Regions from separate parts of the Streptomyces enissocaesilis genome, predicted to be linked through region 1. Evidence: riboswitches for the same ligand, from Rfam matches in the RefSeq annotation. Region 1 holds a riboswitch; the other holds the start of a gene.
What was found. A riboswitch is a leader RNA that binds a small molecule or an ion and turns the genes downstream of it on or off. The one in region 1 is predicted to bind glycine.

Region 1 (15,063 bases):
CGCGATCAGCGGGGTCGTGAAGTACCCCAGGTCGGTGAAGGCGGCCGGCGGCACCGCGCCGATGATCAGGTCGCGGAGCAGCCCCCCGCCCAGCGCGGTGACCTCTGCGAGCACCGCGATGCCGAAGACGTCGAAGTTCTTGCGGACGGCGAGCAGCGCGCCGGAGATCGCGAAGACGAAGATCCCGACGAGGTCGAGCGCATGCTGGACGGAGGGCGTGAAGAGTTCCTGGAACACCGGGCAATTGTGCCGGTTCTATTCCTTGCCGGTGTCCTCCGGGCCCGCGGGCGCGGCTTCGCCCGCGGCGGCGCCCGTCGTCTTCGCCGCCGCCGCGGGTGGCGTGACGTCGACGAGCTCGATCGCCTCGCGCGCCGTGTCGAGCACGACGGACGACTCCGGCGCCTGGTCGGGCGCGTTCTCCGGGTGGTGGCAGGCCACCTGGTGACCGGTCTTCAGAGCCGTCAGCGGCGGCTCCTGCGCCTTGCAGATCTCGGTCGCCTTCCAGCACCGCGTGTGGAAGCGGCAGCCCGAGGGCGGCGAGATCGGCGAGGGCACGTCGCCCTTGAGCAGGATGCGTTCGCGCCTGTGCTTGCCGCGCGGGTCGGGCACCGGGACGGCCGAGAGCAGGGCCTTGGAGTACGGGTGCATGGGCGACTCGTACAGCGCCTTGCGGTCCGCCAGCTCGACGATCTTGCCGAGGTACATCACGGCGATACGGTCCGAGACGTGCCGGATGACCGACAGGTCGTGCGCGATGATCACGTACGTGAGTCCGAGCTCGTCCTGGAGGTCGTCCAGCAGGTTCACCACCTGCGCCTGGATCGACACGTCCAGCGCCGACACCGGCTCGTCGGCGACGACCAGCTTCGGCTTGAGCGCGAGCGCCCGCGCGATGCCGATGCGCTGGCGCTGCCCGCCGGAGAACTCGTGCGGATAGCGGTTGTAGTGCTCCGGGTTGAGGCCCACCAGCTCCAGCAGCCGCTGGACCTCCCGCTTCACCCCGCCCTCGGGCGTGATGTCCTGCAGCTTGAAGGGCGCGCTCACGATCGTGCCGACCGTGTGGCGCGGGTTCAGCGAGGAGTACGGGTCCTGGAAGATCATCTGTACGTCGCGGCGCAGCGGACGCATCTGCCCGGTGCCGAGGTGGGTGATGTCCCGGCCCTCGAACTCGATCTTCCCGCTGGTGGGCTCCAGCAGGCGCGTGATCAGCCGGCCCATCGTCGACTTGCCGCAGCCCGACTCGCCGACCACACCCAGGGTCTCCCCCGGGCGCACGTCGAAGTCGAGACCGTCGACGGCCTGGACCGCGCCGACCTGGCGCTGGAGCAGACCCTTCCTGATGGGGAAGTGCTTCACCAGGCCGCTGACCCTCAGCAGGGGCTCGGGGGACGGCGGCGGCGAAGAGGACGCCTGCTCCGAGATCGTCACTTCGGGATCCTTCGTCTCGCTCACAGCTTCGGCGCAATCTCTTCGGCCCAGATCCGGGCCCGGTCCTCGGCCGCCATGTGGCACGCGGAGTAGTGCCGTGCGGATTCCCGCCCGGGCAGCACCTTGAGTTCCGGGCGCTCGGTGCGGGTGATCCCGCCCTTGGGCACGTCCGCGTACGGGCAGCGCGGGTGGAAGGCGCAGCCGCTCGGGATGTTGATCAGGCTGGGCGGCGACCCCTTGACCGGGATGAGGCGCTCGGTCTGGTCGCGGTCGATGCGCGGCATCGAACCCAGCAGGCCCCAGGTGTACGGGTGCTGGGGCTCGTAGAAGACCTTCTCCGCGGGACCGCGCTCGACGCACCGGCCGCCGTACATCACCAGGAGGTCGTCCGCCAGCTCGGCGACGACGCCCAGGTCGTGCGTGATGATGATGACCGCCGAGCCGAACTCCTTCTGCAGGTCCCGGATCAGGTCGAGGATCTGCGCCTGGACGGTGACGTCCAGGGCGGTGGTCGGCTCGTCGGCGATGAGCAGCTCGGGGTTGTTGACCAGCGCCATCGCGATCATCGCGCGCTGGCGCATGCCGCCGGAGAACTCGTGCGGGTAGCCGTCGAACCGCTTGTCGGGCTGCGGGATGCCGACCCGGTCGAGCAGTTCGATCGCGCGCCGCTTGGCGGCCTTCTTGTCGACCTTGTTGTGGATGCGGTACGCCTCCACGATCTGGTGGCCGATCGTGTAGTACGGGTGCAGCGCGGACAGCGGGTCCTGGAAGATCATCGAGATCTCGCGGCCGCGCAGCTTGCGTACGTCGTCGGGGTCGGCGGACAGCAGTTCCCTGCCGTCCAGCCAGATCTCGCCGGAGATCTGCGCCTTGCGCCGGCCGTACTGGCCGACGGTGTGCAGGCCCATGATGCCGAGCGAGGTCACCGACTTGCCGGAGCCGGACTCGCCCACGATGCCGAGGGTCTTGCCCTTCTCCAGCTGGAAGGAGAGGCCGTCCACCGACTTCACGAGACCGTCGTCGGTGGGGAAGTGCACCTTCAGGTCGCGCACGTCGAGGAAGGCGTCCGGCCGCGGGGAGCCGGTGCGTACGGGCTCGGCGACCGCGCCGGTCTTCGTCAAGGGGGCTCCGGGGGCCTCCCCCGGGACAGGCACAGTGGTCACGAGAGCCTCACTCGGGGGTCGATCACGGAGTACAGGATGTCCACGACGAGGTTCGCGAGCACGACGGCCGCGGCGGCGATGAGCGTGACACCCAGGATGAGCGGGAGGTCGAAGTCGCCGATCGCCTTGACGGCCGCCTGGCCGAGGCCCGGGAGGCTGAAGGCGGTCTCGGTGAGGATCGCGCCGCCGACCAGGGCGCCGAGGTCCATGCCGAGGATGGTGAGGATCGGCGTCATCGTCGAGCGCAGCGCGTGCTTGCCGACGACGACCGGTTCGCTCAGGCCCTTGGCCCGGGCGGTACGGATGTAGTCCTCGCCCAGGACCTCCAGCATGGTGGCGCGGGTGAGCCGGGCGTACATCGCGGCGTACAGGAAGGCGAGGGTCACCCACGGGAGCACCAGACCGCTGAACCAGCCGAGCGGGTCCTGCGCGATGTCCACGTACTCGGCGTCGAACCAGCCGAGCTGGGTGCGGAAGACCGCCAGGGAGAGCAGCGCGGTGAAGTAGATCGGCAGCGACACACCGGCCAGCGCGATGGTCATCGCCGCACGGTCGACCGCGGTGCCCCGCTTGAGGGCGGAGATGATGCCGGTCGTGACACCGACGATGACCCACAGCACGCACGCGCCGGCCGCCAGGGACAGCGTCACGGGGAGCCGCTCGGTCAGTACGGGCCAGATCTCCTGCTCCGTACGGAAGGAGTAGCCGAAGCACGGCGCGTCGCAGTGGAACGACGAGCCGCCGCCGGTGTAGTCGCGGCCGACGAAGATCCCGCTGATGAAGTTCCAGAACTGCACCAGGATGGGATCACCGAGGCCGAGCTTCTCCCGGACGCCTTCGACCGCGCCCGGGTCCGCCTGCTTGCCGATGAACATCGCGGCGGGGTCGCTGCCGGTCAGTTTCGGGATCACGTAGAAGATGCCGAAGGTCACGAGAGTGACCACGAGCAGCATCACGACGACGGCGGTCAGCCGCCTGATGAGGTATGCGAGCACTACGGTCGGCCCGGCGGCGGCCATCACCTGCCCTTCGGGCTTAGCGGCGGGTGTGCCGGCGGAGCGAACGGACGGTCACTTGACGCCGAGGGAGGCGTAGTCGTAGCGGCCGTTGTAGGAGTCGGCCGTGTAGACGTTGGTCAGTCGCGAGCTGCGCCAGATCACGTTCTTCTCGAAGGTGAAGGGCAGGTAGACCGCGGCCTCGGAGACCTTCTCGTTGATCTGCCGGTAGAACCCGGCGGCCTTGTCCGGGTCCGTCTCCAGCAGCGCCTTGTCGAACAGGGCGTCGATCGACTTGTCCTTCATCATCGAGAAGTTGTTGTTGCCGCTGTCGAGGATGAAGCGGCTGTCGACCAGCGGCTGCGAGAAGCCCTGACCGGACGGGAAGTCGGCACCCCAGCCCATGATGATGATGCCGTAGTTCTTCTTCTCGACGTTCTTGGGAGCGCCGATGATGCCGGAGGTCTGCGCACCGTCGTACTGGTCGATCTGCACCTCGATGCCGATCTTGCCCAGCGACGCCTGCATCGACTCGGCGGTGGCGATCTCCTGCGGCTTGTTGTTGCGGACCGCGATGGTGGTCTTGAAGCCCTTCGGCTTGCCGCAGGCCTTGAGCTCCTCCTTGGCCTTGGCGGCGTTGCCCGTGGTGTCCTTCAGGACGTCGTACGGGTCGTACTTCGGGTCGGAGCCCTTGATGCTCGGCGGCAGCATGTTGGTGGCGATGTCGCCGCCCGCCATCGGGCCGCCGCGCGCGGTCTGCAGCGACTTGTGGTCGGAGCCGTAGATGACCGCCTTGCGGCAGTGGATGTTGTCCATCGGCTTGACCGTCTGCGGGAACACCGCGTACCGGATGAAACCGGTCTGCGGGTTGTCGACGTTGGCCTTGTGGTCGCGCAGCGCCTTGGTACGGCCGGCCGGGCTGATGCCGGTGGCGTTGATGTCGACGTCGTAGTCGCCCTCGATCAGGCGGTTGTCCATGTCGTCGGCGTTGGTGATGAGCTTGAGCGAGACCTTGTCCGGCAGCGCCTTGCGGACGGTGTCGCTCTCCTTCTTCCAGTTGGGGTTGCGGCTCAGCTCCATGCCCTTGTTGGGGGTGTAGGAGTCGATCTTGTACGGGCCGTTGGAGAAGGGCTTCAGGCCGTACTTCTCGACCGTGTCCTTGTCCTGGCGGACCGGCGTGGCGGCCGGCATGGCCAGCATCTGGAGGAAGTCGCCGTTGGGCTTGGGGAGCTTGAAGACGATGGTCTTGTCGTCCGGTGTCTCGATGGCCTTCAGACCGAGCTTGTCGGCCGACTTGTCCTTGTACGGACCCTTGTACTCCTTCTTCGGGTCCAGGACCTGCTGAAGGTAGATCGGGCCGCCGGAGATCTTGTCCTGGGCCCAGATGCGCTCGATGCCGTACTTGATGTCCTTGGAGGTGACGGGCTTGCCGTCCTCCCACGTGACGCCGTCCTTCAGTGTGAAGGTGTACGTCTTCTTGTCCGCGGAGACCTTGCCCGTGTCGGTTGCCATGTCCGCGACGAGTTCGGTGGACTCGGTGCCCGCGGCCGGCTTGAAGGTGATCAGCTGGCGCGTGTAGTAGCGGGCGAAGTCCCACATGAAGCCGTAGTAACCGCGCTGCGGGTCCCAGGAGTCGGCGTCCTGCGTACCGATGAACTTGATCGTGCCGCCCTTCTTGTCCGAGGCGTTCGCGATCTTGCCGACGGCCGCGTTGAAGCCGGGGGCCTTGCCGCTGCCGTCGGCCCCGTCGTCCTTGCCTCCGCCACCGCCGCAGGCCGCGGTGCCGACGAGCGCGGCGACGACGAGCGCCGCACTTGCGGCGAGCCGTCGCCTGGAAGAACTGTTGGCTGTCACGATCAGCAACCTCCGTGAGAGTGCCGGACCCTGAGGGGACCGACGGTTGTGGTGGCCTCCTGACACATCGGCAGGGGCGGCGCGTAGGGCGTGTGCGGGTGGTACGGGGCGAACGGTCAGCGGGAGCCCTTCGGGTCCAGCGCGTCGCGCACGCCGTCGCCGAAGAGGTTGAAGGCCAGCACGGTGACGAAGATGGCCACGCCGGGCGCGATCATGAACATCGGATCCGCCTCGTAGTACTCCTTGGCCTTGGAGAGCATCTGCCCCCAGGAGGCGGTGGGCGGTTTGACTCCGGCGCCCAGGAAGCTCAGGGCGGCCTCGCTGAGGACGTTGGTCGGGATCATCAGCGTCGTGTAGACGGTGATCGGGGCCACCAGGTTGGGCAGCAGCTCCTTGAAGAGGATGTACGCCCGGCCGGCGCCGAGGCTGCGTGCCGCCTCGACGTACTCGCGCTCCCGGAGGGAGAGCGTCTGGCCGCGGACGATCCGGCCCACGTACGGCCACCCGAAGAAGCCGATGACGACGATGAGCGCGCCGATGCGCACACCGGAACCGCTGAATCCCCAGAGGGAGTTGGGCAGCACCGAGACCAGCGCGATGATGAAGAGCAGCTGCGGGAAGGCCAGCAGGACGTCCATCACCCGGCTGATCGCCGCGTCGACCCAGCCGCCGAAGTAACCGGCGATGATCCCGAAGAGCGTGCCGAGCACGACGGCGAAGAGGGCCGCGAGGAAGGCGACCAGCAGCGAGATCCGGGCGCCGTAGACGAGGCGGCTGAACACGTCGCGGCCGTTGACCGGTTCGACCCCCAGCAGGAAGTCCGAGCTCATGCCGCCCCAGCTGCCGATCGGCGTGCCGAACAGCGGGTCGATCTTGTCCTCGTGGAAGTCGTTCGGCGGGTGGCCGAGCACACTGACGATCAAGGGCGCGAACAGCGCGACCAGGATCAGGAACAACACGACCACGCCGCCGGCCAGCGCCACCTTGTCGCGCTTGAGCCGCACCCAGGCGATCTTCCATGGCGAACGGCCTTCGATGGCTTTCGCCGGAACATCGGCCGCGACGTCAACGGCCGCGGTCTCCGCCGCGCTCGTGTCGTGCAGTGGTGCCGTCATCGTGGTGGGGACCCCTCTCGGCTCGGCCGACGGTGGTCGGCCCGCGCCCGCCGCTGTAGCGGCTTGTTCGCATCGCAGGTGCAAGTGGTGCAGAAGGTGGTCGTACAAACGCATGTGACACAGGGAAGGCGGGTCGTACACAGGACCGACGTTCCTTGTTGCGGGAGTCTTCAATGAGCTCGCGATCACCCGCCAGACCTGGCGGGGAATGGATGCGCAACCGTGATGTGGCCTGTGGGCTTCCGTTATCCGAACATCTTGATCGGCTCAGCGGACCACAAGCATCCTTATACCCCAGACCGGACATGCCGCCCAACGGTCCTCACGAACCGTCGAATGGGGCCGTACGCGTGACCGGTGAGACCGGTGGAGCCGGTGGGGCGGGCGCGTTCAGTAGGCGCGCGGCGCCGGACAGCCGTAGCCGCCCTGCGGGGCGGAGGAGGGCGCGGCGGGAGCCTGCGCCTCGCGGTCGTAGAACGGGCGGGCGTTGGCACGCAGCCACATGGAGACCGGGTCGTACGCGTCGGACATCGCGACGGTGGAGACGGGCAGCCCCTCGGGGACCGCGCCGACCGACTGCCGCATCATCGCGCGCACCGCGTCGACGGACTGCGGGCTGGTGTCGTAGAGGTCGAGTCCGATGGCCAGGTACGGCACCCCGAGCGCCGGCTGCACCCAGGCGCGGCGCAGGGCGCGGACCGCGGGCGTACGGTGGGCGTTCTGCGTGAGCAGGGCGTAGAACTGGGGGATCTCGACGGCCGGTTCGGACAGCCGCAGCGGTCCGGCGGGCATCCGGTCGAGCCCCGTGGCGATACGCCGCAGATCGAGCCACGGGATGCCGACGCCGCCGCCGGGGGCGTGCGGGTTCAGCCAGATGCCCCAGCGGTCGGGGAAGAGCGCGCGGGCGACGTCCTGGCCCGTGACCACTTCGTACGCCCGGCTCCAGCCGCTCGCGGCGAGCTCCTGGGCGGAGGTGACGCACGGCGCGTAACCGAGCCCGTCGACCTCCATGTTTCCGTACTGGGCGTCGGGGGAGCCCGCCTGGCCGTGCCAGAGCAGCATCCAGACCCGGCCGCCGGCCGGGTCGGCGAGGGCGCGCAGCAGCGCCTCGTACGCGTCGTACCGCCCGGGCGTCACCTGGCGCAGCATGTGCTCGACCTGCCCGGCCGCCGCAGTGCCTGACGCGCTCACCCTGGGTCCCGCCCCTCTTCGATCCACCGTGGTGCACCAGCTTAAGCGGCAGCACCGACACAGAGCACGGGTCAGGCGCGCGTGTAGAAGGGCCGCACCTTCTCCAGCATCCAGCCCGCCACCGGGTCCTGCGCCACGTCCAGCAGGAGCAGGTTGACCGGCCAGGGCACCTGGACCCGGCCGAGCGCCCGGCCGAGCGCGTCCATCGGGGCGTTCGGGTCGGCGCCCTCCCGGGCCGCCAGCTGTACGCCGACGAACAGCGTCGGGGACCCGCCCTCGATGCTGGCGAGCGCCCTGCGGGCGGTCGCCACCACCCCGCTCTCCTCGAACTCCCCGGCCGCGGCGGAGAGGAAGTCGACCGGCTCCTCCTGCCAGTCCGGCTCGAAGAGCCGCACCCTGCCCCCGGTGGCCGGCCCGTCCAGCGGCGTACGGCCGGCCCGGCAGAGCTCGGCGACGGCGGGCGGCGGCAGCGGCGCGCCGACCGCGCCGTCCGGGTTCACGGCGATGCCGAGCTGCGGGGGCAGGCCGCGGGCGAACTCGCGGGCGGGCGCCACGGTGAAGGACATGTGGGGCCCGGCGCACCGGCGCAGCTGCTCCTCGGAGCTGTACACGGGGACGTACGCCTCGCCGTGGATGTCCAGGGTGGCCAGGTCGAGGCTCGGGGAGTCGGGCCCGCCGCCGTTCGGCAGCGGCACCCACACCTGGCTGCGCCCCAGCACCTCGACGATGCGGGCGCCCGCGGCGGGGGCGCCGACCGAGGCGGCCAGCACCTCTTCGAGTTCGTTGCCGGGCCAGCCGCCTCCGCCGTGCGGGTGGGCGGGCAGGGGGAAGTCTGGGTAGTCCACGGGCACGACCCTAACGCGGCGCCGGCGGTGCCCCGCGGGGCTGTTCCCGTAACCGGAGCTCCGCCCCGGCCGGGAAGTCGATCCCCGTCAGCGCCCCCGCCGCGTCCCGGTCCAGCAGCACCGCCGACACGCACCCGGCGGGGAGCCGGCCGCCCTCCGCGTCCCGCACCAGCCGGCCCACCGCCCGCCGGTGCCGGGCGAACGCGTAGCCCGAGACCCCGCGACCCCGCTCCTCCTGGCCGGCCCGCGCCACCTGCGGCGCCACGTCGAGCAGCACCAGGTGCAGGGCGACGCCCCGCCGGCGGACGTCGCGCGCCAGCCAGCGCCTCACCCAGGCGAGCGTGCCGCAGTCGTGGACCACGACGCTCTCGCCGGAGCGCAGGGCGCGCCGCAGCCCGGCGTAGTGGGCGGCCCGTACGAGGGGGCGGTAGAGGGCGTACGGCAGCAGGCGCGGCATGCGCGCCTGCCACCGCTCGCGGACGTCCTGCGAGTCGATGCGGTGCGTCCCCGTCCTCGCCGTACGCCGGATCAGGGTGCTCTTGCCGCTGCCGGGCAGCCCCGAGACGACCACGACGTCGCCGGCCGCGAAGGCCAGCGTGCGCGGGCTGCGCCCGGAGCGCTCGCGCAGGTCGCGGACGGTGGGCACCGGCCGGCGGGCGGTCTCCCCGGCCGGCACGCCCTGTGGTGCGGGCACCGCGCCGTGCGTGGTGCCCGCGGTCGTCACGTACGCACCGGGCCGCTGCAACGTCATCGCACTCCCCCTGTCGGGCTGTCAGGTGTCCCCGCCCTTTTCCCCACCCTTGCCCAAGAAGTGTAAAGAAAAGGTAATCCGTCACCAGTGATTTGCCGCTGTGTCCAGGTACTGCCCGGCCGTCCCGCCACCGGAGGATGCGTGCAATGATGTGCGCGCCAACTCCATACCGGCCGCTTGAATCCGCGCGGGAGAGTCCGAAGCACGCAGAAGCACTCCAGGAGTGCCCGGTGCCCAGGACGCCGAAGGAGCAAGTCCCTCCCTTGAATCTCTCAGGCCCCGTACCGCGCGGGCGAGGCAGATCTGAAAAGCGGGCCGCCATGTCGCGGCTCCACCCAAGGTGCAAGCCGGGACTCTCCCGGTGAACCTCTCAGGTTCCGATGACAGATGGGGAGGATTGTCCTCACCTGTCATGCCCTGCCCTGGGAGCCCCACACATGAGCAATGTCCCCCGCCACACCGCCCTCGACGCACTGCACCGTTCGCTGGGCGCGACCATGACCGACTTCGCGGGCTGGGACATGCCGCTGCGGTACGCCAGCGAGCGCGACGAGCACAACGCCGTACGGACCCGCGCGGGCCTCTTCGACCTCTCCCACATGGGTGAGATCACCGTCACCGGCCCCCAGGCCGTGAACGCCCTCGACCACGCGCTCGTCGGCAACATCGGCACGATCGGCCCCGGCCGCGCCCGCTACACGATGATCTGCCGGGAGGACGGCGGGATCCTCGACGACCTGATCGTCTACCGGCTGGCCGAAACCGAGTACATGGTCGTCGCCAACGCCGGGAACGCCCAGACCGTCCTCGACGCGATCACCGAGCGCGCCGCCGGGTTCGACGCCGTCGTGCGGGACGACCGTGACGCGTACGCCCTGATCGCCGTCCAGGGCCCCGAGTCCCCCGGCATCCTGAAGTCCGTCACCGACGCCGACCTCGACGGCCTGAAGTACTACGCCGGCCTGCCCGGCACCGTCGCCGGCGTCCCCGCCCTCATCGCGCGTACCGGCTACACCGGCGAGGACGGCTTCGAGCTGTTCGTGGCCCCGGCCGACGCCGAGAAGCTGTGGCGGGCGCTGACGGACGCGGGCAAGGACGCCGGTCTCGTCCCCGCCGGCCTCTCCTGCCGCGACACCCTGCGCCTGGAAGCGGGCATGCCGCTGTACGGGCACGAGCTGACCACCGCGCTGACCCCCTTCGACGCGGGTCTTGGCCGGGTCGTGAAGTTCGAGAAGGAGGGCGACTTCGTCGGCCGCGCCGCCCTTCGGGCCGCCGCCGAGCGCGCCGAGACCGCTCCGCCGCGCAAGCTGGTCGGCCTGGTCGCCGAGGGCCGCCGCGTCCCGCGCGCCGGTTTCCCCGTCGTCGCCGACGGCGAGGTCGTCGGCGAGGTCACCTCCGGCGCCCCCTCCCCGACGCTGGGCAGGCCGATCGCCATGGCGTACGTCGACGCCGCGCACGCGGCGCCCGGCACCTCCGGCGTCTGCGTCGACATCCGCGGTACGCATGAGCCGTACGAGGTGGTCGCGCTGCCGTTCTACAAGCGCCAGAAGTGACCCCCCGCACAACCTTCCCGTTCACCAGCACTCCCCCGCGTACAGGAGAATTCAGGTCATGAGCAACCCCCAGCAGCTGCGTTACAGCAAGGAGCACGAGTGGCTGTCGACCGCCGAGGACGGCGTCGCGACGGTCGGCATCACGGAGTTCGCGGCCAACGCGCTCGGTGACGTCGTCTACGCCCAGCTCCCGCCGGTCGGTGAGACGGTGACCGCGGGCGAGACCTGCGGCGAACTGGAGTCGACCAAGTCGGTCAGCGACCTGTACTCCCCGGTGACCGGCGAGGTCGTCGAGTCCAACCAGGACGTCGTGGACGACCCGTCGCTGGTGAACTCCGCCCCCTTCGAGGGCGGCTGGCTCTTCAAGGTGCGCGTCGCGGAGGAGCCGGCCGACCTGCTCTCCGCCGACGAGTACGACGCCTTCTCCTCCGGCAACTAAGACCTCGAACGGGACCGTGATGACGCTTCTCAACACTCCCCTCCATGAGCTCGACCCGGACGTCGCCGCCGCCGTCGACGCCGAGCTGCTCCGTCAGCAGTCCACCCTCGAAATGATCGCCTCGGAGAACTTCGCTCCGGTCGCGGTCATGGAGGCGCAGGGCTCCGTCCTCACCAACAAGTACGCCGAGGGCTACCCGGGCCGCCGCTACTACGGCGGCTGCGAGCACGTCGACGTGGTCGAGCAGATCGCCATCGACCGCATCAAGGCGCTCTTCGGCGCCGAGCACGCGAACGTGCAGCCGCACTCGGGCGCCCAGGCCAACGCGGCGGCGATGTTCGCGCTGCTCAAGCCCGGCGACACGATCATGGGCCTGAACCTGGCCCACGGCGGTCACCTGACCCACGGCATGAAGATCAACTTCTCCGGCAAGCTCTACAACGTGGTCGCGTACCACGTGGACGACGCCACCGGTGAGGTCGACATGGCCGAGGTCGAGCGCCTCGCCAAGGAGTCGAAGCCCAAGCTGATCGTGGCCGGCTGGTCCGCGTACCCGCGTCAGCTGGACTTCGCCGCCTTCCGCCGCATCGCGGACGAGGTCGGCGCGTACCTCATGGTCGACATGGCGCACTTCGCCGGTCTGGTCGCCGCGGGCCTGCACCCCAACCCGGTGCCGCACGCCCACGTCGTCACCACGACCACGCACAAGACCCTCGGCGGCCCGCGCGGCGGAGTCATCCTCTCCACCGCCGAACTCGCCAAGAAGATCAACTCCGCGGTCTTCCCCGGCCAGCAGGGCGGTCCGCTGGAGCACGTCATCGCGGCGAAGGCGGTCTCCTTCAAGGTCGCCGCCTCCGAGGAGTTCAAGGAGCGCCAGCAGCGCACCCTGGACGGCGCCCGCATCCTGGCCGAGCGCCTGGTGCAGCCGGACGTCACCGAGCACGGCGTGTCCGTCCTCACCGGCGGCACGGACGTCCACCTGGTCCTGGTCGACCTGCGGAACTCCGAGCTCGACGGCCAGCAGGCCGAGGACCGTCTCCACGGTCTGGGCATCACGGTCAACCGCAACGCCATCCCGAACGACCCCCGGCCCCCGATGGTCACCTCGGGCCTGCGGATCGGTACGCCGGCCCTGGCCACGCGCGGTTTCCAGGCCGAGGACTTCGCCGAGGTCGCGGACATCATCGCCGAGGCGCTGAAGCCGTCGTACGACGCCGGGGCCCTGTCCGCCCGGGTGACCGCTCTGGCCGGCAAGCACCCGCTTTACCCTGGTCTGAAGTAGTTACGTACGACACAGACTGGAATACCGGGGCACCGCGCACACTGAACAGTGAGTGCGGTGCCCCGCACCTTGTACCCGCCATTGATCATCTGCGCCACCCCGGCAGACAACGGCGTCTACCCACCCTTAGGAGTTCCCCCGTGGCCATCTCGGTCTTCGACCTGTTCTCGATCGGCATCGGACCCTCCAGCTCCCATACGGTCGGGCCGATGCGCGCCGCCCGGCTCTTCGCGGGGCGCCTCAAGAACGACGGCCTGATGGCCCACACCACCGCGATACGCGCCGAGCTGTTCGGCTCCCTCGGCGCGACCGGCCACGGCCACGGCACCCCGAAGGCCGTACTGCTCGGCCTGGAGGGGGACTCCCCGCGCACGGTCGACGTCGAGACCGCCGACGACCGGGTCGAGCGGATCAAGGCGGACGGGCGCATCAATCTGCTCGGCGTGCACGAGATCGGCTTCGACTTCGACGAGGACCTGGTCCTGCACCGCCGCAAGGCCCTCCCGTACCACGCCAACGGCATGACCCTGTGGGCGTACGACGCCCAGGGCGCGCCGCTGCTGGAGAAGACGTACTACTCGGTGGGCGGCGGCTTCGTCGTCGACGAGGACGCGGTCGGCGAGGACCGGATCAAGCTCGACGACACCGTGCTGAAGCACCCCTTCCGGACGGGTGACGAGCTGCTGCGGCTGGCCGGGGAGACCGGGCTGTCGATCTCCGCGCTGATGCTGGAGAACGAGAAGGCCTGGCGGACGGAGCCGGAGATCCGCGCGGGGCTGCTGGAGATCTGGCGGGCCATGCAGGACTGCGTCGCGCGCGGCATGTCCCAGGAGGGCATCCTGCCCGGCGGCCTGAAGGTGCGCCGACGCGCCGCGAACACCGCCCGCAAGCTGCGCTCCGAGGGCGACCCGCTGGCCCTGTCGATGGAGTGGATCACGCTCTACGCGATGGCGGTCAACGAGGAGAACGCCGCGGGCGGCCGCGTCGTCACCGCCCCGACGAACGGCGCCGCCGGCATCATCCCGGCCGTCCTGCACTACTACATGAACTTCGTACCGGGCGCGGACGAGGAGGGCGTGGTCCGCTTCCTGCTCGCCGCGGGCGCGATCGGCATGCTCTTCAAGGAGAACGCCTCGATCTCCGGCGCCGAGGTGGGCTGCCAGGGCGAGGTCGGCTCCGCCTGCTCGATGGCGGCCGGCGCGCTGGCCGAGGTCCTCGGCGGCACCCCCGAGCAGGTCGAGAACGCGGCCGAGATCGGCATGGAGCACAACCTGGGCCTGACCTGCGACCCGGTCGGCGGCCTGGTCCAGATCCCGTGCATCGAGCGCAACGGCATGGCCGCGGTCAAGGCCGTCACGGCGGCGAAGATGGCGATGCGGGGCGACGGCAGCCACAAGGTCTCCCTGGACAAGGTCATCAAGACCATGAAGGAGACCGGCGCGGACATGTCCGTCAAGTACAAGGAGACCGCGCGCGGCGGCCTGGCGGTCAACATCATCGAGTGCTGACAGGAGTCGGCCCTGACCAGCGCCTTGGTTTCTTTCAGCGCTGTCAGGGCCTTCCCTGCTTACGCGGCGGAAAGTCCCTGGACATCCGCGTTGCTGCCAGATCACCCCACTGAGCATGCGCATGCATCGCAGGCGTAGACACCGAAGCCAGATGATCCTCGCCGTTCCATGGCGGAGCCCTGACAACGGTGACCGTGAGATGCCGACAGCCGATGCGCTCGTCCAGCCATCGGGCAGTCTCGGGCTGCTCCAGCGTCAAGTGGCCGTCCACGACGACAGGCACCCTTGCTTCCCCGGCCGGGACATGAGGTCCGGCATGGCACACCCGACACATCAGGCAGTACAGCGGTGAGCCTGCCGCCGTCCCTCCGGGGCCTGCCCACGCAGCCCGGCTCGACAACGGCGCGCTGCCGACACCCCGCAGGCCGCCCAGGTTCCTCGCCGCCCGAACCCCGATCGACACGTCCTGTTACTTTTCAGTAACTGACGGTCGACCTGTACTTTTCGGGTCAGCCCTGATGATCTGGAGATTGTGGGAGGTGTGGGTGAGCCTGGGGGAGCGAGGCGGGCTGGCCCTACCTCGACCGGTATAGCCAGCTATCCCGACAACCCAGGTTTAACGCCATTGACCCAGCGCGGCCAAAACGGGGGCGAAAGAGTCATGGATGTCAGATGTCTCTCCAACATGCTGGAAGAACTGACGCGTGAGCACCGAATACCGGGGGCTCAGCTTTGTCTGTATCGAGACGGAAAGACGTACAACGCATACACCGGCGTAGAGCGACTCGGCGGGGATGTCCTCGTGACACCGCGTTCCCGTTTCGCCTACGGCTCCGTGAGCAAGGTGTTCACGGCCGCGCTGGTGATGCAACTGGTGGAGGAGGGCGAGGCCGAACTCGACGAACCGGTCCTGTCCTTCCTGAGCGGGCACACCGTGCC
Region 2 (15,063 bases), on a different contig from region 1:
CCTGGAGGAGGTCTCCGCGAAGGTCCGCACCGGCGGCCCCAACGACGAGCCCGAGGACGCCTCGCTCCCCCACTGGACGGGTGTCGTCCCGCTCGTCCGCGGCTACGGCGCGCCGATTCCGGCGGACGGCCTCGATCCGGCCGTCGCCCTGCCCGACTACCTCACCACCCTCTGAGGGACCGTACGGAGAACCGTCCGCCGCGTACCGGAAGCCGGCGGGCGCCCGCGAAGGCGTCCACCGACTTCCGGACCCGGACCGGCACGGCCCGCCCCCGTACGCGCGAGCCCCCTACGCGAGAACGGCGGCCCGCCGGCCCGGCGCGGCGGTCCTGGCCTCCGCGACCGCGAGACCCGCCACCGCGGCGAGCAGCAGCAGCGTCCCCGCCACGGTGGCCGGCGCCAGGTGCTCGCCCAGCAGGACGACCGCGATGACGGTGGCGCTCACCGGTTCGAGCAGCGTGATCACCGAGACGGTCGCGGACCGGACGACCGCCGCCCCCGCGAAGTACAGGGCGTACGCGAGCGCCGTCGGCACCGCCGCCACGTACACCAGCAGGCACACCACCCGCACCGGGTCGTCGGTGTGCGGCAGCAGCCCTTCGGCGGCCACGAACGGCAGCAGGCACAGCGAGCAGATCGCGAACGCCCACGCGGTCGTCGCGAACGGGTCGGCCCCGCCCCCGTCACGCCCGAGCCGGCGCGTCAGCAGCGTCATGGCGGCGTACCCGGCGGCAGACAGCAGCGCGAAGAACACGCCGACGGGCCGCACCGACGTACCGCCGCCGCCCAGCACCATCACGGCGAGCCCGACGAGCGCACCCACCACGGTGAGCGCCCCGGCGCGTCCCAGCCGCTCCCCCATGGCCAGTCGCGCCCCCAGCGCGATCAGCACCGGCGCCGCGCCCATGGTGACGACGGTGCCGACGGCGAGCCCGGTGGCCTGGACGGCCGCGAAGTAGGCGCTCTGGAAGACCGTGAGTCCCAGACCGGTGACGAGGACGCGCGTCACCCGCCGCCTGCGGGGCTCGGCGGACGCCACCGGCGCGGCGGCCGGGCGACGGCGCAGCGCACGGGCGGCCAGGAGCAGCACCAGGCCGCCGACGCAGCGCCAGAAGGACAGCGCGAGCGGTCCGAGGTCGCTGGCCAGGAAGGTCAGCGAGGCGGCCGCTCCCGCGGTGCCCCAGGCCGTTCCGGCGACGATCAGGTAGACCAGGCCACGCCGGACGGGCAGGCCCGAGGAAGGACAGGAAGATTTCGACACGTGACTTCTCCGCGTGAAGACGGGACAGGTGGTCGCTCGGCTCCGCACGCGGGCAGCGACGAACCGCTCGGGGACTGCCCGAGCCCGGTCTTCGTCTTCGGCAGTGCCGCCCGCGTTACGCGGCGGGAGGCGGAAGCACAGTCGAATGCATGATCGTCACCCTACGGCGCGGTCCGCTCGGCGGACAACTCCCCGTCCGCATGCCGGAGATCCGCGCCCGCCCCGGTGAGCCCGCCCGCGACGGGCCCGCTCGGCGCCCTGGGCGCCGACGACTGGGCGATGAAGGCACCGACGAGCACCACGGCTCCGCCGATGATCTGCGGCGCGGACAGGTGCTCGCGCAGCAGCACCCATGCCAGTACGGTCGCGACGACCGCCTCCAGGCAGGCGACCACACCGGCCACCTGCGGCGACAGCCTGCGCACCGAGACCACGCCCGTGACGTACGCGAGGACGGTGGCGATCAGTACGATCCAGCCGAGCAACAGCGCGGCCGGCACGTCCGCCCCGCCCATCCGCGCACTCCCCGCGAGCAGTGACCAGTCCATGCCCCAGGGGCGTGCCACGAGGGTCAGCACCGCGGCGCCGATGAGCAGTCCGTACGCGATGACGCCGAGCGGGTCGGCCGCGTCGTCACCGGTGCTGCCCTGGTCGGACAGGACGAAGTAGCCGACCTGGCAACAGGCGGCGCCGAGCGCGAACAGCAGCCCGAGCGCGTCGAAGCTCAGCCCCGCCCACACCTCGACGACGCAGGCCAGGCCCCCGACGGCCAGCACCACACCCACCGCCGCGGCGCGCGTCACCGGCCTGCGCTGCACGAAGCGCACCCAGCCGAGCACGAGCGCGGGGGCGAGGTATTCGATGAGCAGGGCGACGCCGACCGGGATCCGGGACAGCGAGGCGAAGTAGAAGGCCTGCACACCGGCGACCGCGAGCAGGCCGAAACCGGCGAGCAGAGCGGGCTTGCGCAGCAGCAGGGCGCGGTGGCGCCAGGCCACGGGCAGCATGACGAGCGCGGCTCCGGTCACGCGCAGCCACACCACGTGCAGCGGGTCGAGCCCCGCTTCGATCAGCGGCTTGGCCGCGACACCCGAACCACCGAACGCGAACGCCGATGCCAGGGCAAGTCCCAGGCCGGCGCTCCTCCCCTGAGACGCTTGCATCGGCACATCATGCCAGGTGGGGTCAGGAGCTTCATCTCCGTCACACCTGACGGGATTCTCCGTGCAGGCGCCCCGCCAGCAGCTGCGTGTCGACACCGGCCCGCCGGAGCACCTCCGCCGCCCGGCAGCCGGGCTCCGCGGCGAGCACGGCGAGCAGGTCGAGGCCGCGGGCCCGCCGGTCCTCGCGCGCCGCGGCACGCCCCAGCGCACCCGCCATGGCCGCGACAGCGGCGGGCGACCAGCCCGCCACTCCGGTCTCCCCCGCCCCGGGCGCCGCGCCGGAGTCCTCCACCGCCCCCTGCCAGCGCAGCCCGTAACCGATGCTGCGCTGCACCAGGTAACCGAGCACCCTGGCGACCTGCGGGCCGCCGTCGAACGCCGCCCTGACATCGGGGTCGGTCTCGATCACCGAGTGCAGCAGATGCGCGGTGTCGATCTGCCGGTCGCCGTCCCGCAGCGCCCGCCTGCGCGCACCCGCTACCACCGAGGCGAGCTCCGCGGTGAGCCCGGCTTCGATGTCTGCGCAGGAAGGAGCGGGCCGAGGAGCAGGTTGCTGAGGAACCCGTGGGGTACGGCTTTGCACACCTCCCACCTCATCAGCCGCCGCCGTCGGCGGCATCCCCGGCAGGAAGCATTTACGCATCCGACAGAAGGTGGGCAACCCCGCGCGAGTCCTCCTCCTCACGGATGAGAACAGGGAAACCCGGACAACCCGATGCGAGACGCCGGGATCCCCCGCCCTCTCGGTCCTCAGTCCTCGTCGGCGAGGATCAGATAGAGCTTCTTGCGGGACTCGTTGATGACGGCGAGAGCCTTCTGCCGCTGCTCGGCCGATCCGGTCTTCCAGACCTGGCCGAACGCCTCCATCAGCCCGAACCCGGCCTGCCGGATCTCGTTCACGTTCTCCCAGTCGATGCCCCGCCCGGCTTCCTCCCACGGAGCCCGCGGCCCGGCCTCCGCCTCGGTACGCCCCGCGTCGGTGAGGGTGAACAGCTTCTTGCCGCCCTCGCTCTCGCTGACGATCAGCCCTTCGTCCTCGAGCAGCTGGAGCGTCGGGTAGACCGAGCCGGGGCTCGGCCGCCAGGCCCCGCCGCTGCGCTCGCCGATCTCCCGGATCATCTCGTAGCCGTGCATGGGACGGTCCGCCAGCAGCGCCAGGATCGACGCGCGTACGTCGCCGCGCCGCGCCCGGCCCCGGGGCCCGCCCCGGCCGCGTCCGCCGCCCCACGGCCCGCCGAACGGCGGCCCGAAGGGACCGAACGCGGCGCGCCGCCCCTCGAAATCACCCCGGCCGCGATGACCGGGCCCGCAGTCTCCATGTCCGTGTCCATGTGAACGCATCGCCGCGCTCCTTCCATCGGTGACCTGTCGCGATGCTTCAACGATATATCGGAACTACTCTTCCGCCAAGCGTTAAAGAGCCAGTCGTACGAAATTGGCCTTGGCCTGCGGCTTCACCCCGCCGCTACGTTCATGGCCATGCGGATTCGAATCGTCGACGCCTTCACCGACCGCCCCTTCGCCGGAAATCCGGCCGGAGTCCTGTTGCTGGACTCCGGCGGCTTCCCCGACGACGCCTGGCTCCAGCGGGTGGCGGCCGAGGTGAACCACCCCGAGACCGCCTTCGCCCACCCGCTTCCCGCCGGCGGCGACGCCGACTGGGCGCTGCGCTGGTTCACCCCCACCGCCGAAGTGGACATGTGCGGCCACGCCACCCTGGCCACCGCCCACGTCCTGCACACCACGGGCGCCGCGACCGGCACCGTCCGCTTCTCGGCACGCTGCGGCATCCTGGCCACCACCGTGCGGGAGGGCGGCGCCTACACCCTCGACTTCCCGACCGCGCCGCTCACCGGAACGCCCGTCCCCGACGGCGTGAGCAAGGCGCTGGGCGCCGAGGTCCTCTCGGCCCACGACACCGGGCCGCACATCGGCGACCTGCTGGTCGAGCTGGCCGACGAGTCGGCCGTACGGGCGCTCACGCCCGACTTCGCCGCCCTCGTGGCCCACTCCGGGCGCGGCATCATCGCCACGGCCGCCGCCGAGGACCCCTCCCGCGGCTACGACTTCGTCTCGCGCTGCTTCTTCCCCCGGGTCGGCGTCGACGAGGACCCGGTGACCGGCAGCGCGCACACGGCCCTCGCCCCGTTCTGGTCGGCCCGCCTCGGCCGCGACGAGCTGACCGGCCTCCAGGCCTCCGCCCGCTCCGGCCTCGTCGCCGTGTCACTGCGCGGTGACCGCACCCTGCTGACCGGCGGGGCCGTCACCGTCATCGACGGCGAGCTGTTCGCCTGACAGCGCCGGCGGCGCGAAGGGGCGTACCGGACGTCCCGTACGGAACCCGAGCTTCCCGTGCGGGACGGAACCCCGGTACGCCCTCTCCCCGCGCCCTCAAGCCGTCGGCAGCCATCCCACCCTGCCCGCCAGCAGCGCGTACCCGACGAAGGCCCCGACATCGAGCAGCGTGTGGGCCACGACCAGCGGCCCGACCCGCCCCCAGCGCCGGTACAGCAGCACGAAGACCGCGCCCATCACCATGTTGCCGATGAAACCGCCGATCCCCTGGTACAGGTGGTACGAGCCGCGCAGCACCGAACTCGCCGCCAGAGCGGCCATCGGCGACCACTCCAGCCGATCGAGCCTGCGCAGGAGATACCCGACGACGATGACTTCCTCCAGCACGGAGTTCTGCATCGCGGACAGGATCAGTACGGGAAACTTCCACCACACCGAGGGCAGCGATTCCGGCACCACCGTGAGGTTGAACCCCGACTCGATGGCGACCAGGTAGAAGGCGAGCCCCGCGCTGCCGATGCCCGCCGCGACCAGCACCCCCCGCCCCAGGTCCGGCCACGGCCGCGTACGGTCGAACCCGATCGCACGCAGCCCCGTGCCCTCCCGCGTCAGCAGGTACGCGACCAGCGCCACAGGCACCAGCGCCGACGTGATGCCGAACAGCTGCCAGGCGAGATCCAGCCACGGCCGCCCCGGTGTGTACGACCCGTTGAGTTTCGCCGCCTGGTCCTTGAGCCCACCCGGTTTCGTGAGCGCTCCGACAAAACTGATCAGGGACGACACCGCGCTCGCGCCCAGCGAGAGCGCGAGAACGATCAGAACCTCGGCACGGAGGGTCCGCGGCATCACCCCCTGCCCGGGATGAGAGCCGGCCACCCGTCCCGCCTCTGCCTGCACACCAGCCTCCAGTTCGGCCGTTCCGCCTCGTCACCGGCTCCGCCCGCCAGGGTCTCGAACACGGGCACGGAGATCGCGCGTGACAGGCCCCGGGACGTCACAGCTTGCCCGACGACGCGGCGACGGACGGCACCAGGTCCAGAACCCTGCTCCGGCTCCGGCTCCGGCTCACAGTCCGGGCACACCCCGGGCGCCGGCGGCGGCCCACCCGCAGCCCGGCCGGCTGTCCCCTCAGACTCGTCCCGGGAATCCCGCCGGCCACGTGTGCACCGGATCGCCCCGGTGCATCAGCTCGCTGTAGCGGCGGGTGGTGGCGGCCAGCGCGGCTTCGCGCTCCAGACCGGCCTCCAGGGCGCGGTGGTACGTGTCCACCTGCCAGGAAGCGCCGTTCACGCGGCGCCTGCACCGCTGCTCGATGACGCCGAGGTAGTAGTCGCGGTCCGCGGGCTCGATGCCCCAGGCGTCGAGCCCGGCCGCGGCCAGCGGCAGCAGCTCTTCCTGTACGAGCCTGACGGCCGGAACCCGCGCGGTCCCGTTCGCACGCCCCGGCTTCGGCCAGACGATCTCCGCGTCGATGCCGTGGCGGCAGGCCGCGTCGAAGTTCTCCTCCGCGGCCTCGAAGGGAAGCCGCTTCCACACCGGCCGCGCTTCCTCGGCGAGCGCCCGGACCAACCCGTAGTAGAAGGCCGCGTTGGCGATCACATCGGTCACCGTCGGTCCTGCGGGCAGCACCCTGTTCTCGACCCGCAGGTGCGGTACGCCGTCGACCAGCCCGTACACGGGCCGGTTCCAGCGGTAGACCGTCCCGTTGTGCAGCACCAGTTCCTGGAGCCGCGGCACCCCGCCGTCCTCGAGCACCAGGAGCGGGTCCTCGTCGTCGCATATCGGCAGGAGAGCCGGGAAGTAGCGCACGTTCTCCTCGAAGAGCTCGTACGCCGACTCCACCCACCGCTCGCCGAACCAGGTCCTGGGCCGTACGCCCTGGGCCTTCAGCTCCGGCGGGCGGGTGTCGGTGGCCTGCTGGAAGAGAGGCGGCCGCGACTCGCGCCACAGCTCGTGCCCGAAGAGGAAGGGCGAGTTGGCGCCCACGGCTATCTGCACCGCCGCGATCGCCTGGGCCGCGTTCCACACATCCGCGAACCGGTTCGGCGTGACCTGGAGGTGCAACTGCACGGAGGTGCAGGCCGCTTCGGGCGTAATGGAGGCGAAGGTACAGCTCAAACGCTCGACGCCGGCGATGTCGAGGGTGAAGTCCTCACCCCGCGCGGCGACGATCTGATCATTGAGCAACTGGTAGCGGTCGATGTCGGAGAGGTTTGCCGAAACCAGATCATGGCGCCCGAGCGTCGGCAGAATTCCGATCATCACAATGCCCGCGGCGACCTCCTCCGCCTTTCTGTTGGCATACCCCAGGCTGGTGCGCAGCTCCTCCGTCAGCTGATCGAAGACGCGTCCGCCCAGCCGGTGCGGAGCAATATTCACTTCCAGATTGAACATTCCGAGTTCGGTCTGGAAATCACTGCTGGCGATCCGGTCGAGGACCTCCGCGTTCACCATCGCCGGCATCCCGTCGGCTCCGGCGAGATTGAGCTCGATCTCCAGTCCCATGAGGTTCTTGGGGCGGTCGAAGCGCTTCTCCGCCAGCAGTCGCTCCAGTCCCTCCAGGCACTGCTGGAGTTTCCTCCGGTACCGCTGCCGGTCCGACAGATCGAACCCGCCTGCTACGACCTTCTCCCCCATCGAAGTACCCCTCCTCGAGTGGGCGGCTCACAGCATCGGGCATTGACGTCACGATCGATGATGCCCAGACATGCCGATCCGTAACGCCCCACGGCCGCAGAGGACCGGGTACCCTCGACCGGGAAGCCCAGCGGCACATTCACTCGGCATGCGGCAGAAAGCAGATACCAGCGCCCTGCCGTCGGTGAGAAAAGCCGATGATTTCCGGCCTACCGCTTTCGCCGGAACTTTCCAGGCCACGGGCCTGAGACCCCGGTGAATGGGTAGATTCTCCGCAGGAAAAGGTCCGGATACCGCCTTGCCCGCAATACCGGCGACCGCTAGCCGAAACACCATGTGAACACGTGTCGTATAAACTCCGCAGACGAGGCAGAGAGCTGGCGCCCCGGCCATCGCCCCACGGCCCCCCTCTGACCCCGCACCTGCATCACACGCAGACAGCGCCGTCCGCACCGCCCACGCATCACCGTGTCTCCCAAGTGAGAGGCGACCCACCATGCCGCTGCTTGTCCCCTCGGCTCCCGCGCCCGCCCTACGCAGCGTCCTCGCGGCACTCGGTTCCCCCACCGCCGTCCGGGAGGCCCGTCCCGCGGCCCTCCGTACGGCCCAGGGACCCCTCAGCCCCGAGTTCCCTCTTCCCGTCCACGTCCTGGACGGGATCATCCCCTCCGGCAGACCACCGCGCGCCCGGCTGACCGGCTGGCGGTTCCTGATCCGCAGCGGCGACCGCACGGTGGCCGCCGCCGACAGCATGCTCACCCCCGACGGCTGGGCCTTCTCCCATTTCTGCGAGGGCCCGTACATCACCTCCAGCGAGCGCGCGCTGCGTCAGGCCGAGGCGATGTCGACGCGCTACCAGCCCCGCCTGCTGTCCGTGCCGGAGCTCTACATGCTCACCCTGTGGCTGCACGACGGCCCCGAAGCCCACACCGACGCCGCCGACACGATGCCGCTGCCGACGGACCTGCTCGTGCCGCTGGCGCCCGCGCCGCCCGGCATCGCCTCGCACCGCCCGCACCGGGTCGCCGACCTGCTGCCGCTGCTGACCCACCGGCTCGCGCCACCGGCGGCCGCCCCGCTCCTCAGCCAGTCCGCCTGACGACAGCAGGACAGCGCGACACCAGCCCTCACAAGCTCCTCGCAACGCCCTTCACGCCCCCTGTGCCCCGTGCCCGCCCCGGCACGGGGCACAGTACTGGCCCGTGCCGACCCGTCCGGACTAGCCCGTACCGGCCACCCCGAACCACCCGGAAATACGCCCCGGTTGAACTGAACCGCCCGCACGGGTGACGCGTCATCAATCAGTGAGGAGAGCTGTCGTGAAATCCCTGCGGATCGACGTCCGTGGGGCAACACTGGGACCGGACCGATTGATACGGGGGGCGGCCATGAGCACCGCATCGAGCCGCAGGACACTCACCACAACGCAGCGAAAGAACCCTTCCATGTGCCAGCACCAACCAGCCTGCCCGACCGCCGAATCCGCCGATCGGGAAGCCGCCCGTCTCGTGGCACACCATCCGGAGCAGGGCTGGAGCCTGCTGTGCAACGGAGTTCTCGTCTTCGAGGACACCGGCGAACTCCTGCCGGACGGCCAGATCATCGCCCCGCACCGTCCGCTGGACGTCGTCAAGGCCGCGTGACTCTGCCCGTATGCCGAGTGCGCGCGTAGCCCGGCCCGTACACCGAGTACGGCCGTAGGGCGGCGGTACGACGGAGGGGCCGGCCCGGAGAAACCCTCCGGACCGGCCCCGACGCACATCGGCGCCTCTGCGCCGTCCCCGCGTCCGTCAGTTGTCGTACGCGTCCAGCGGCGGGCACGAGCAGACGAGGTTGCGGTCACCGAACGCGCCGTCGATCCGGCGCACCGGCGGCCAGTACTTGTCCGAGGCCGAGACCCCGGCCGGGAAGACCGCGGCCTCACGGCTGTACGCGTGCTCCCACGCGCCGCCCAGCGCGGCCGCCGTGTGCGGCGCGTTGCGCAGCGGGTTGTCGTCCGCGGGCCACTCGCCCGACGCCACCTTCTCGATCTCGCCGCGAATGGCGATCATCGTGTCGCAGAACCGGTCGATCTCCGCCAGGTCCTCGCTCTCGGTCGGCTCGATCATCAGCGTCCCCGCCACCGGGAACGACATGGTCGGCGCGTGGAAGCCGTAGTCGATGAGGCGCTTGGCGATGTCGTCCACGCTGACACCCGTCGCCTTCGACAGCGGCCGCAGGTCGACGATGGCCTCGTGCGCCACCAGCCCGTTGGGGCCGGTGTAGAGCACGGGGTAGTGCGGCTCCAGCCGCTTGGCGATGTAGTTCGCCGCGAGCACGGCGACCTGCGTGGCGCGCTTGAGCCCCTCCCCGCCCATCAGGCGGACGTACGCCCACGAGATCGGCAGAATGCCCGCCGAGCCCCACGGAGCGGCCGAGATGGGCCCCACGCCCGTCTCCGGACCGGCCGTCGGCTGGAGCGGGTGGTTCGGCAGGTACGGCGCCAGGTGGGCCCGTACGCCGACCGGACCGACGCCGGGGCCGCCGCCGCCGTGCGGGATGCAGAAGGTCTTGTGCAGGTTCAGGTGGGACACGTCCCCACCGAACTTGCCCGGCTTGGCGAGGCCGACCAGCGCGTTGAGGTTGGCGCCGTCGACATAGACCTGACCGCCGGCCTCGTGCACCGTCGCGCAGATGTCGGCGACGTGCTCCTCGAACACCCCGTGCGTGGAGGGGTAGGTGATCATCAGCACCGACAGCTCGTCGCGGTACTGCTCGATCCTGGCGTGCAGGTCCTCGACGTCGACCTCGCCGTCCTCGCGGGTCTTGACGACGACGACCTTCATACCGGCCATGACCGCGCTCGCCGCGTTGGTCCCGTGCGCGGACGACGGGATCAGGCACACCGTGCGCTGGTCGTCGCCGTTGGCCCGGTGGTACGCCCGTACCGCCAGCAGCCCCGCCAGCTCGCCCTGCGAACCGGCGTTCGGCTGGATCGACACCGCGTCGTACCCGGTGACCTCGGCGAGCCGCTCCTCCAGCTCCCGGATGAGCGTCAGGTACCCCTGCGCCTGCTCGACCGGCGCGAAGGGGTGGACCGCCCCGAACTCCGGCCAGGTGACCGGCTCCATCTCGGTGGTCGCGTTCAGCTTCATCGTGCAGGAGCCGAGCGGGATCATGCCGCGGTCGAGCGCGTAGTCGCGGTCGGCGAGCCTGCGCAGGTAGCGCAGCATCGCGGTCTCGGAACGGTGCTGGTGGAAGACGGGGTGCGTGAGGACCTCGTCGCTCCGCAGCAGCCCCTCGGGCAGCGCGTCGGCCGTCTTCGCGTCGAGCGCCTCGATGTCGGCGTCGACCCCGAAGGCCGACCAGACCGCGGCGACCTGCGCGCGGGCCGTCGTCTCGTCGCAGGCGAAGGAGACGTGGTCGGCATCGACCAGGTACAGGTTGACCCCGCCCTCACGGGCCGCGGCGACGACCTCGGCCGCCCTGCCCGGGACCCGCGCGGTCAGCGTGTCGAAGTACGAGCCGTGCACGACCTCGACCCCGCCGGTCCGCAGGCCCTCGGCGAGCAGCGTCGCGTACCGGTGCGTGCGGCGCGCGATGCCGCGCAGCCCGTCGGGTCCGTGGTAGACGGCGTACATGCCGGCCATGACGGCGAGCAGCACCTGCGCCGTACAGATGTTGCTGGTGGCCTTCTCCCGGCGGATGTGCTGTTCCCGCGTCTGCAGCGCCAGCCGGTACGCCTTGTTCCCGTCGGCGTCGACGGAGACACCGACGAGCCGCCCCGGCAGGCTGCGCGCGAACTTCTCGCGGACGGCCATGAACCCGGCGTGCGGGCCGCCGAAGCCCATCGGAACGCCGAAGCGCTGGGTGGTGCCCACCGCGATGTCCGCGCCGAGCTCGCCGGGCGAGGTCAGCAGCGTCAGCGCCAGCAGGTCGGCGGCGACGGTGACGACCGCACCGAGCTCGTGCGCCTGCTCGATGACGGGCTTGATGTCCCGTACGGCGCCCGAGGCGCCCGGGTACTGAAGCAGCACGCCGAAGACACCGCGCTCGGCGACCTCGGCCGGAATGCCTCCGGACAGATCCGCGACGACGACGTCGACACCGGTCGGCTCCGCGCGCGTCCGGATGACGGCCACGGTCTGCGGCAGCGCGTCGGAGTCGATCAGGAAGACGCCGTTCTTGACCTTGCCGACGCGGCGCGAGAGCGCCATGGCCTCGGCCGCCGCGGTGCTCTCGTCGAGCAGCGAGGCGCCCGAGGTCGGCAGACCGGTCAGATCGGCGACCATCGTCTGGAAGTTGAGCAGTGCCTCCAGCCGGCCCTGCGAGATCTCCGGCTGGTAGGGCGTGTACGCCGTGTACCAGGCCGGGTTCTCCATGACGTTGCGCAGGATCACCGGCGGCGTGAAGGTGCCGTAGTAGCCGAGCCCGATCATCGGGGCGAGCACCTGGTTGCGGTCCGCGAGCGCACGCAGTTCGGCCAGGACCTCGGCCTCGGTGCGGGCGTCGGGCAGCCCGAGCGCCTCGGCGCTCTTGATGACGTCCGGCACCGCGGCCGCGGTCAGCTCGTCGAGCGAGCCGTAACCGACCTGGGCGAGCATCTTGGCCTGGGCTTCGGCATCGGGCCCGATGTGGCGCTGCTCGAAGGGGATGCCACGCTCGAGCTGCGAGAGCGGAATGCGGTTTGCGGTCATCTGCGGAAGGCCTCCTGGTCTGACGCGACCTGCGAGGGCACCACGGCACGGTACCCGGACGGCCTCCCCCTCTGTCATCTCAACCTGAGAGCTTCACCGGAAGACCGTACGGACATCACTGACGTCGAAGGTCGTTCCGGCTTTCACCGTCGGTGAGGAAGGGAGCCGCGACAGGTGCTGTGCTGTTCTCCAGCACATGCCCGTCCGACGCCCGCCCTGCTTTCCAGAGTGACCTCGTCCGTGCGGTACGGGGGCCTGAGAGATTCCGGGGAGGATTTGCTCCTTCGGCGTCCCCGGCATGTTCACCGGAGACTCTCCCGCACGGGGTCAGCAGCCATTTGCCAGCCTACCAGCGAGCCTCGTCGCGGATCCCTCGAGTGGCCGAGTCCACAGTTGTGCCCTTTCGTAGGGTCTACGGAGCAGCTGCGATCAGTTGGAGGGACCGTGCAGACCGACATCGATCCGCGCAGCCTGATCGGCCGCAAGGCGTTCGACCGCAATGGCACCAAGATCGGAACGGTGGACGAGGTGTACCTCGACGACGCCACGGGGGAACCCGAATGGGCAGCCGTACGCACCGGCCTCTTCGGCCGCGACGCCTTCGTCCCCCTGGAGCCCAGCACGGTCGTGAACGACTCCCTCCGCGTCCCCTACGACCGCTCGCTGATCAAGGACGCCCCGGACTTCGGCGTCGGCCGCCACCTCTCCCCCGAGCAGGAACTCCAGCTCTACCACCACTACGGGCTCGACATCTCCTCCCCCGCCCCCGACCGGGACTTCGGCCGGCTGGCCGGTGAGGACCCCGCCTGATCCCGGGCCGCCCTCACCAGCGGGAGCGGATCCGACGGCACCAGGTCCGGATCGTCCACCTTGAAGGTCCGCACCCGCCCGGGCGCCGACGTCGGCTCCTCGAACCGCACGGTGACCCGTCCGACCCCGCTGCCCTGCACCCACCCCGCTCCGTACGCGGCGTGCCGCACGTCCTGCCCGGCCAGCCACCGGCGCTCCGGCGGCGGCTCGGGCACCGGCGCCGCCGGCACCCCGCCGCCCGGATCCGCGTCCACGGCTTCTTCCGCCGACTGCGACTGCGCCCGCTCACCGGCCGCCTGGGCGAAAAGGTCCTCCTGCGTGAAGTCGGCGAGCCCGGTGACCCCCACCCCGAGCAGCCGCACCCCGCCCGTGGTGTCCACCGACTCCAGCAGCCGTCCTGCGGCCTCCCGCACCACGGCGGGGTCGTCCGTCGGCCCCCGCAGCGTCTCGGAACGCGTCAGCGTCGAGAAGTCGTACCTGCGCACCTTGAGGACCACCGTCCTGCCCGAGCGCCCGGCCGCCCGCAACCGCTGCACACACCGGTCGGACAGCCGGACCACTTCGGCCCTGATCCTGACCCGGTCGTGCAGGTCCACCTCGAAGGTGTCCTCGACCGACACCGATTTCGCGTCCCGCTCGGCCACCACGGGCCGGTCGTCGTGCCCGACGGCCATCCGGTACAGCGAGACCCCGTGCGCCTTCCCCAGCAGCCGTACGAGCTCGTCCTCGCCCGCTTCCACCAGGTCGACGACGGCCGTCATCCCCGCCCGCCGAAGGTGCTCCCCGGTGGCAGGCCCGACCCCCGGCAGTGTCCGTACGGGCATCGGCCCCAGCAGCTCGCGTTCGGTGCCCGGTTCTATCAGCGTCAGCCCGTCCGGCTTGGCCTGCTCCGACGCGATCTTCGCGAGCATCTTGGAGCCCGCGAGCCCCACGGATCCCGTGAGCCCCGTGACCGCCCGGATGTCCGCCCGCAGCCGCTCTCCGGCCCTGCGGGCGGAGGCCGAGTCGTCGGCCACCCCGCCCGCCTCCAGATCGACGAAGGCCTCGTCGAGACTCAGCGGCTCCACCAGCGGGGAGAGCCGGCCGAGGAGCTCCATGACCTGTTCGCTCACGGAACGGTAGAGGGAGAAGCGCGGCATCAGATAGGCGGCGTTCGGGCACAGCCGACGGGCCTGGGCCACCGGCATCGCGGAATGCACCCCGAAGCGCCTGGCCTCGTACGAGGCCGTGGCGACGACCCCGCGGGTCCCGGTACCGCCGACCACCACCGGCTTTCCGCGCAGACTCGGCTTCGCCGCCTGCTCTGCGGCGGCGTAGAAGGCATCCATGTCGAGATGCAGGATGGTGGGCGCGGCTCTCACACCACCGATGCTGCCGTACGGCACTGACAATCGGCGGCCGGCAGCACGGCAGGAGGCCGGACCGCCGGTCAGACCGCCTTGTTGCGGCGCCGGGCGAGCTCGTCGGTGGGGTTGTGGCCCACGAGCGTCTCGCCCGTGTCGACGCGCTCGCCGTGCAGCTGGGACAGCGCACTCTCCACGTCCCGCCAGACCACGCCCACGGCGATCCCGAACACGCCCTGCCCGCCCTGGAGGAGTTCGACGACTTCGTCGGGCGACGAGCACTCGTACACCGTCGCGCCGTCGCTCATGAGCGTCATCCGCTCGAGATCCTGAAACCCGCGGGCCCGCAGGTGCTGGACGGCGGCACGGATGTTCTGCAGTGCGACACCGGTGTCCAGGAACCGCTTGACGATCTTGAGGACGACGACGTCGCGGAAGCTGTAGAGACGCTGCGTACCCGACCCATAAGCGGGCCGCACGCTCGGCTCGACCAGCCCCGTGCGCGCCCAGTAGTCAAGTTGCCGGTACGTGATTCCAGCCGCCGCACAGGCGGTCGGCCCCCGGTACCCGATGCTGTCCGTGCTGTCGGCCGCCGCTGTCCCGCCCATGGCCGACGTCACGCTCTGCCGCCCCGCCAGAGGGCCGACCGCACTGCCGTGAAGCGGATACGGCCCGCCCGCCACCGTACCGTCGCCGCTGCTTCTCACGCCGACCTCCGTCCTTGACCTGCCCTGTCGACGGTAGGCAGTCACCCGGGGTGCGTCAACGATCGCCACACTCGGCACGCCGAGTGATAATCACCCTGAGAGTGGTTTCCCGTGCCCCACTCCGGGGAAAGGCTACTCGAATGCGCGGACGGCCCCTGGTGCACGGCTCAC

Region 2: linked by a shared signal. The riboswitch ahead of gcvP (aminomethyl-transferring glycine dehydrogenase) and the one ahead of gcvT (glycine cleavage system aminomethyltransferase GcvT) in region 1 are both predicted to bind glycine.

What each region holds. Positions count from the first base shown of each region.
Region 1 covers NZ_BAAAUD010000014.1:51,260-66,322, forward strand. The annotation lists gene ABD374_RS07380 (trimeric intracellular cation channel family protein) at 1-237, opposite strand, end outside; gene ABD374_RS07385 (ABC transporter ATP-binding protein) at 256-1,428, opposite strand; gene ABD374_RS07390 (ABC transporter ATP-binding protein) at 1,449-2,549, opposite strand; gene ABD374_RS07395 (ABC transporter permease) at 2,588-3,586, opposite strand; gene ABD374_RS07400 (ABC transporter substrate-binding protein) at 3,662-5,443, opposite strand; gene ABD374_RS07405 (ABC transporter permease) at 5,557-6,555, opposite strand; gene ABD374_RS07410 (enhanced serine sensitivity protein SseB C-terminal domain-containing protein) at 6,946-7,746, opposite strand; gene ABD374_RS07415 (enhanced serine sensitivity protein SseB) at 7,818-8,591, opposite strand; gene ABD374_RS07420 (AAA family ATPase) at 8,602-9,342, opposite strand; glycine riboswitch at 9,521-9,639, shown strand; glycine riboswitch at 9,640-9,739, shown strand; gene gcvT (glycine cleavage system aminomethyltransferase GcvT) at 9,780-10,895, shown strand; gene gcvH (glycine cleavage system protein GcvH) at 10,954-11,334, shown strand; gene glyA (serine hydroxymethyltransferase) at 11,354-12,616, shown strand; gene ABD374_RS07440 (L-serine ammonia-lyase) at 12,757-14,124, shown strand; gene ABD374_RS07445 (serine hydrolase domain-containing protein) at 14,810-15,063, shown strand, end outside.
Region 2 covers NZ_BAAAUD010000113.1:7,879-22,941, reverse strand. The annotation lists gene ABD374_RS33670 (pyridoxamine 5'-phosphate oxidase family protein) at 1-175, shown strand, start outside; gene ABD374_RS33665 (DMT family transporter) at 290-1,261, opposite strand; gene ABD374_RS33660 (EamA family transporter) at 1,423-2,424, opposite strand; gene ABD374_RS33655 (Clp protease N-terminal domain-containing protein) at 2,465-3,007, opposite strand; gene ABD374_RS33650 (PadR family transcriptional regulator) at 3,175-3,765, opposite strand; gene ABD374_RS33645 (PhzF family phenazine biosynthesis protein) at 3,904-4,719, shown strand; gene ABD374_RS33640 (CPBP family intramembrane glutamic endopeptidase) at 4,816-5,616, opposite strand; gene ABD374_RS33635 (glutamate-cysteine ligase family protein) at 5,848-7,356, opposite strand; gene ABD374_RS33630 (hypothetical protein) at 7,853-8,455, shown strand; gene ABD374_RS33625 (DUF5999 family protein) at 8,802-8,999, shown strand; gene gcvP (aminomethyl-transferring glycine dehydrogenase) at 9,147-12,032, opposite strand; glycine riboswitch at 12,266-12,362, opposite strand; gene ABD374_RS33615 (PRC-barrel domain-containing protein) at 12,477-12,842, shown strand; gene ABD374_RS33610 (DNA polymerase IV) at 12,770-14,203, opposite strand; gene ABD374_RS33605 (MerR family transcriptional regulator) at 14,272-14,892, opposite strand; gene ABD374_RS33600 (bifunctional nuclease family protein) at 15,060-15,063, opposite strand, start outside.